2 regions of the Pseudoduganella sp. SL102 genome follow, and region 2 is predicted to be linked to the other one. Evidence: riboswitches for the same ligand, from Rfam matches in the RefSeq annotation. Region 2 holds a riboswitch; the other holds the start of a gene.
What was found. A riboswitch is a leader RNA that binds a small molecule or an ion and turns the genes downstream of it on or off. The one in region 2 is predicted to bind cobalamin.
Positions count from the first base shown of each region.

Region 1: it holds a riboswitch for cobalamin, as region 2 does, so the genes downstream of both, OU994_RS27760 (TonB-dependent receptor) here and OU994_RS12150 (cobaltochelatase subunit CobN) in region 2, are expected to answer to the same signal.

Region 1 covers NZ_CP115554.1:6,562,564-6,565,747, reverse strand. Annotated here, with positions in the region: gene OU994_RS27770 (class 1 fructose-bisphosphatase) at 1-163, shown strand, start outside; tRNA gene OU994_RS27765 (tRNA-Thr) at 310-385, shown strand; cobalamin riboswitch at 842-1,066, shown strand; gene OU994_RS27760 (TonB-dependent receptor) at 1,266-3,184, shown strand, end outside.
Region 2 covers NZ_CP115554.1:2,842,741-2,845,924, reverse strand. Annotated here, with positions in the region: gene OU994_RS12150 (cobaltochelatase subunit CobN) at 1-1,398, opposite strand, end outside; cobalamin riboswitch at 1,474-1,698, opposite strand; gene OU994_RS12145 (DUF3526 domain-containing protein) at 1,724-3,085, opposite strand; gene OU994_RS12140 (DUF3526 domain-containing protein) at 3,082-3,184, opposite strand, start outside.

The DNA of each region.
Region 1 (3,184 bases), 3.7 Mb from region 2:
GATGGCCTTCATCGTCGAGCAGGCCGGCGGCATGGCCACCGACGGCAAGCACCGCATCCTGGACATCCAGCCGACCACGCTGCACCAGCGCGTGCCTGTGTTCCTGGGCTCGCGCGATGAAGTGGCGGTGGTCACCGGCTATCACCACGAAGGTACGGCGTAATCTTTCGGCACAAGAATTTCGAAAAGAGACCCTAGTCAACTGTAAAAACCGTTGCTATAATGTGGCCTCTTTCGCAGCGCTTCATGTGCAGCGGAAGACAGGTTAAACAAGTAGTACAGCATCTAGTACAGATTTCTACAGGTTTAGCCGCTGTAGCTCAGTCGGTAGAGCAGCGCATTCGTAATGCGAAGGTCACCAGTTCGATTCCGGTCAGCGGCACCAAGATTGGCAGTAAAACAAAGGGTTGCACGATTTTTCGTGCAGCCCTTTTGTTTTTTCGACGGCTCATGATCAAGTACCGCCATGTAACCCGGCATGACCCATGCTGCCTGTTTCCCGGCTCGAATCATCGCTTGTCCTGGCTTGCTCCGCGTCGGTCCAGGTAGTGCCATCGTCGACTGCGACGTCGAATCCATCTTCATTTGGCGCATGGCGGGTCGACCCGTGGCCAGGCAGGCACTGGCCTGCTCGACGCCGCAGCCCGGCGCTGTTCATGATCTCCGCAAGGCGCGATTCAATCGCAGCAGCTGACGCACCATGTGCGGCAACCCGCATTCCGCTCCCTCCGCCCAATGGTGCCGAGGCATCAAGGATCAATTTCACATCCAAGGGACAGCTCTTACTGCGCAGTGCGTGTCCGTACCTGGCAATGACAGGCGCCCGGGCTTGGCTGTAGAATCCTGCGCTTGTGTGAACGGTGTCCTGCCATCGACCGATGGCAGGGTTAAACGGGAAGCCGGTGACGCGCGGATATCCATCCCCGCCACTCCGGCGCAGCCCCCGCTGCTGTAAGCCTGACGAACCGGTTCAACGCCACTGCATCTGGTCACGCCAGCGCGGGAAGGCAGGAACCGGGAAGGATGAGGGCGAGCCAGAAGACCGGCCGGTCACGATGCATGTGCAAAACCCGGGGAGTGGTTTTGCCTGTTGGCGGTTCGTTTGTTTTCCAGTCTGGCGGTAACGACGCGTGACGTTGCGTGCTTCGTGCGTTCGCGCGCTTGGCCAGAAACGTGCCGTGATTGCTTCGCGTCGCCGGGCATGGCCTTTTTGTATTGCTTGAATATTAATTTTGCCGCGATCCGTCCCCATGAAAATCCCTCCGATGAACACCCGGCTCCTGCCCGTCGTGCTTGCCGTCCTGTCGTTTTCCGCCCATGCGGACGATCCACCCTTCCAGCGCGTGCTGGTCGATGGTTCGCGCATCAGCCAGCTCGGCGAAGCCGATTCCGCTGCCGCGGGCACGGTGACGCAGAGCCAGTTGCAGGCCCGCACCACCTACCGGCCCGGCGAACTGCTGGAAGCCACGCCGGGGCTGGTGGTAAGCCAGCACAGCGGGGAGGGCAAGGCCAACCAGTTCTACCTGCGTGGCTTCAACCTCGATCACGGCACCGACCTGCGCACGACTGTCGACGGCATGCCCGTCAACCAGCGCAGCCATGCCCACGGGCAGGGCTGGACGGACCTGAACTTCGTGATCCCGGAACTGGCCGGGCGGCTCGACTTCAAGAAAGGCCCGTATTCGGCCACATCGGGCGATTTCTCTTCCGCTGGCGCCACCGAACTCACCTACGTGAATCGGCTCACGTCCGGCATTGCCAATTTCACCGCTGGCCAGAACGGCTATGGCCGCGCGATGATCGCCGGTTCGCCTGAAGTCGGCAATGGCAACCTGCTGTACGGACTGGAGACGATGCACAACGATGGCCCCTTCACGCGCGGCGACGACTATCGCAAGGTGAACGGGGTGCTGCGCTACAGCGAAGGCTTCGAGAACAATGGCTACTCGGTTACCGCAATGGCGTACCGCGCCAAGTGGAACGCCACCGACCAGATCCCGCAGCGCGCCGTCGACAGCGGTACGCTGGGCCGCTTCGATGCGATCGACCCTGCCGATGGCGGCAGCGCGCACCGCTACAGCCTGTCCGGCAAATGGCAGCGCAGCGACGATGACACCAGCGCCAGGATATCCGCATATGTGATCGCGAACCGCCTGGAACTGTTTTCGAATTTCACCTACTTCCTGGACGATCCAGTCAATGGCGACCAGTTCGCGCAGCCGGACCGGCGCGTGACGTCCGGCTTCGACGCCAGCTATTCCTGGCATCACCATCGGGGCGGCATGACGTCGACCACCACGGTCGGTCTCACCGCGCAGAACGACAACATCCACAACGGCCTGTACCACACGAAGGCACGCCAGGTGATCGGCACCACGCGTGAAGACCATATCGTCGAGACCAGCGGGGCGCTGTACGTGGAAAACCAGACCCGGTGGAATCCCGCGTTCCGCACGGTAGCGGGACTGCGGGCGGACCGTTATCGATTCGACGTCCACGGCGACAATGCGGCCAATGCCGGCACCGCCAACGACAATATCCTGTCGCCGAGTGCCGGCTTGATCTTCGGACCATGGGCGCGGACCGAGTTCTATGTCAATGCCGGCACTGGCTTCCACAGCAACGACGCGCGCGGCACCGTGATCGCGGTCGATCCGAAGACGGGCGAGCAGGCCGATCGCGTCACGCCGCTGGCCCGCACGCGGGGCCTGGACCTGGGCGTGCGTACCGAATGGGTGCAGGGCCTGCAATCGTCGCTGTCGCTGTACCGCCTCGACATGGATTCCGAACTGCTGTTCGTGGGCGACGCCGGCACGACCGAGGCGGGGCGCCCGAGCCGCCGCTACGGCATTGAGTTCTCCAACTACTACAAGCCGGTGAAATGGCTGTCGCTGGACGCGGATATCGCCTATGCGCGGGCACGCTTCCGCGACCAGGATCCGGCAGGCGACCGGATTCCGGGCGCGGTCGAGGGTGTGGCCCAGTTCGCCGCGACGGTAACGCCGGCCGGGCCATGGTCCGGTGCCCTGCGCCTGCGCTGGTTCGGCCCGCGCCCGCTGATCGAAGATAACAGCGTGCGCTCCAGGGCGACGACGACGCTGAACGGCCGCATTGGCTACCGGATCGGCAAGGCGACCCAGATCGAGCTCGAAGCATTCAACCTGGCCAACCGGAGCGCATCGGC
Region 2 (3,184 bases):
CAGGTTGACGCCCTGCGCCATGATCCGGTCGAGCAGCGCCTCGGGCGACGCGGGCAGCTCGCCCACCGTATAGCCGGCGTCCTTCAGCGCATGGAGCATGTCGAACAGCGAAGCCGGCACGTCCAGGTTGTCGGCGCCGATGTTCTGGCGGCCCGGCGGGTGGTTGTAGTAGATCAGCGCCACGCGCTTGTCGCGGTTCGGCTTGTCGCGCAGCGCCAGCCAGCGGTTGACGCGCGCCGCCAGCCGCGCCGCCTCGGCATCGAGCATGACCGGCGGACGGTTCTCGATGCCGGTCAGCCGGTCGCGCTGCGCCTGGCCCAGGGCGGCCACCACGATCGGCTGGCCGATGCCCTGCAATTCCGGCAGCGCCACGCGGTACTGCACCGAATCGGGCGGCAGGCCGTCCGGCGACAGGCGCCACTGCAGCGCCGTGCGGTCGGACAGCCGGATCCCCTTGAACACGGGAATATCGAGGCGCTTCAGCGCTTCGGCGACGGCTTCGCGCCCCTCGGCCGCGCCGACCACGAAATCCTGCAGCACCACCAGTGCCGCCGGCCGGGCCGGCGCAACCAGCTCGGGCAGGCGTTCCAGCGCCTCGCGCGACGCGCCGCCCCAGCGCGTGAGCACCTGCACGCACGGCTGGCCGCCGGCCTCGATGCGCGCGCACACGGCGGCCGGCACGGCCGCATCCATGTTCGACAGGTCCAGCACCACCACGGCCGGCCGTGCCGTCAAGCCCAGCTGCGCGCCATGGCCCCAGGCTGCCGCGTCGGCCAGTTCGCGCCGGCCCACGCGCACGCGCAGCGTCGGTTCCGCCTGTGCGCTGGCCAGCGGCGTGGCCGGGTGCAGCCGGTGGCCGAACAGCGCCGCGGTATTGCCGACACCGCCGGCCTGCCAAAGCCGGCGCGCGGCCAGCCAATGCGGTGCGGCAGGATGCGCCTGCGCGGCCCGCAGCGCGGCGGGCGACGGTTTTTCCGCCGACAGGTCGCGCAGCGTATCGGCAGGGAAATCGCGCAGCGCGCCATGGCCATCGCGGGTCATCAGGCTGAGGCTGGCCTCGCCGTTGAAGGCCAGCACCGCCGTGCGCGGTTTCGCATGGCGGGCCAGCGCGGTCTTCAGGCGGTGGGCCGGATCGCCGAACAGCGACACGGCCAGGATGGTATCGGCGCCGCCGACCAGCCGCGCCATGTCGCGCTCGCCCAGCGCCATCCATTGCGCCGGGGTGCGCAAGTCGATACGGTCTTGCGGATGCAGGGCCAGGTGGCGGTGCGCCGCCTCGATCGCGACGGGCGCGGCGCGCTCGGTGACGATGCCGAACAGCACGGCGGCCTGGCCGCGCGCGCAGGCCAGGATGCACAGCAGCGCGGCCAGGGCGCGCACGAGTGGGGAAATGCTCAATTGATCCGACCGGTCCGGCCGTGCCCGCGAGGGCCGGCCATGAATACGCAACAGGCCGGCCCACACCCCGGGATCCGGCACATCATTGCAAACGGCCGGTCTTCTGGCTTGCCGTCATTCTGGCCGGTGCGTGCCTTCCCGTGTCGTGTCTCGACACAGTGGCGGTGGCGCCGGTTCGTCAGGCTTACAGCAGCGGGGGCTGCGCCGGACTGGCGGAGGATGGTCATCCCGCGCGTCACCGGCTTCCCGTTTCACCCTCCGGCCGGCTGGCAGGAAGGCACCGTTTGCTCAAGCGCCGGATTCTACATGCAAGGCTGCCGCTTTGTCACATCCGCAAGCGGCCCAGCCGCCACAGGCCCGCCAGCTGCACGGCCCCCGCCAGCACGAACAGGGCAAGCAGGGCGGCCAGGCCATCCCGGCCGGGCATCCCGTCCGGCACGCGCGGCACGAACCCGGGCTGCCTGGCGAAATCGGCCGTGCCGAACGGGCGGTCGTTGAACAGGTAGGGATAGTAGAACGTGCGGATCTGCCGGTGGAACGCCGCGATCGCGTCCTGGTACGCCAGTTGCGCCGGCAGGTCCGTGCCGGCGAGCCGGTGCAGCACGGCCTGCGCGCCCACGCCCGGCAGCAGCCAGCCGAGCCGGCCCGTCCATGCCTGCCGCGCCAGCAGTCCGCCGCGATAGTCGCGCGCCGCGCCGGCCACGCTCTCGTCGCCCACCTGGTGGAAGGCGAAGTACCACTTCCAGTGGAACCTGCCCGGTACGGCGGTGTGGTCCTTCCATTCCGGATGGCTGGCAACGAACTTGCGCATGGTTTCTTCGCGCGGCAGTTCCCAGGCGCCATGCACGACCTGACGCTGGGCCAGCATCAGGTCGACGCCCTGGTGCACGGGGATCGCCCGGATCAGCGCCACGTTGGCCAGTGCCGGCAGCACCAGCGTGAGCACGGCCCAGGCTCCCATCAGCACGGTGGCGTTGGTCACGGAGCGCCAGTGCAGCGAGGCGACCAGCAGCGACAGGCCGGTCCAGAAGGCCAGGCAGGCCGCCGTCACCGCCAGCACGATGCCGGTCGCCACGATGCCGGTGCCGGACAATGCCGCGCCCACGCACGCCGGCGCGGCCAGGCAGGCGAACAGCAACGCATAGCGCAAGCCGGCGCGGCGCCGCCACAGCCGCCCCGCGTCGGGCATCGCCAGCAGGAGCCGCAGCCGGCCCGTCTGCCGCTCGCCCGACACCAGGTCGTGCAGCAGCGCGATCGCGAACAGCGGCGCCAGGTAGATCAGCACGAAGGCGAAGTCGAAGCGGCCCGGCAGCGCCACTTCCGGATTGAACGTCTCGCCTTCGTAGAGCTGGGCCTGCAATCCCAGCGCGCGGATGCGCAGGACGTACGGCGCCACGTCGCGCAGGCCCAGCGCCAGGAACGCCGCGGCCGATGGCGGATCCCATGTGTTGTAGAACGTGTAGTAGGCCGGATTGCCGGCATCCTTGCTGTCCGGGTAGCGCGCCGCCAGCGCGGCCACGTCCTGTTCATGCAGCGGCGCCAGGCGGGCGATGGTCTGCCGCTGGCGTTCGACTTCCCGCATGCCCGACCAGACAGCCAGCGCGGACAGCAGCAACAGCAGCAGCAAGGCGCAGGCGGACAGCCGCGAGCGCAGCACCAGCCGCATTTCGTGGGCAAGCCAGTTCATCGCGCGATCCTCCCCAGCCGGCCCGCCAGCACCCAGGCCAGCGTGCCCAGTGCGGCCAGCCACAGGGCCAGCACGCCGGCCGCCGGAGCCACGCGCCGC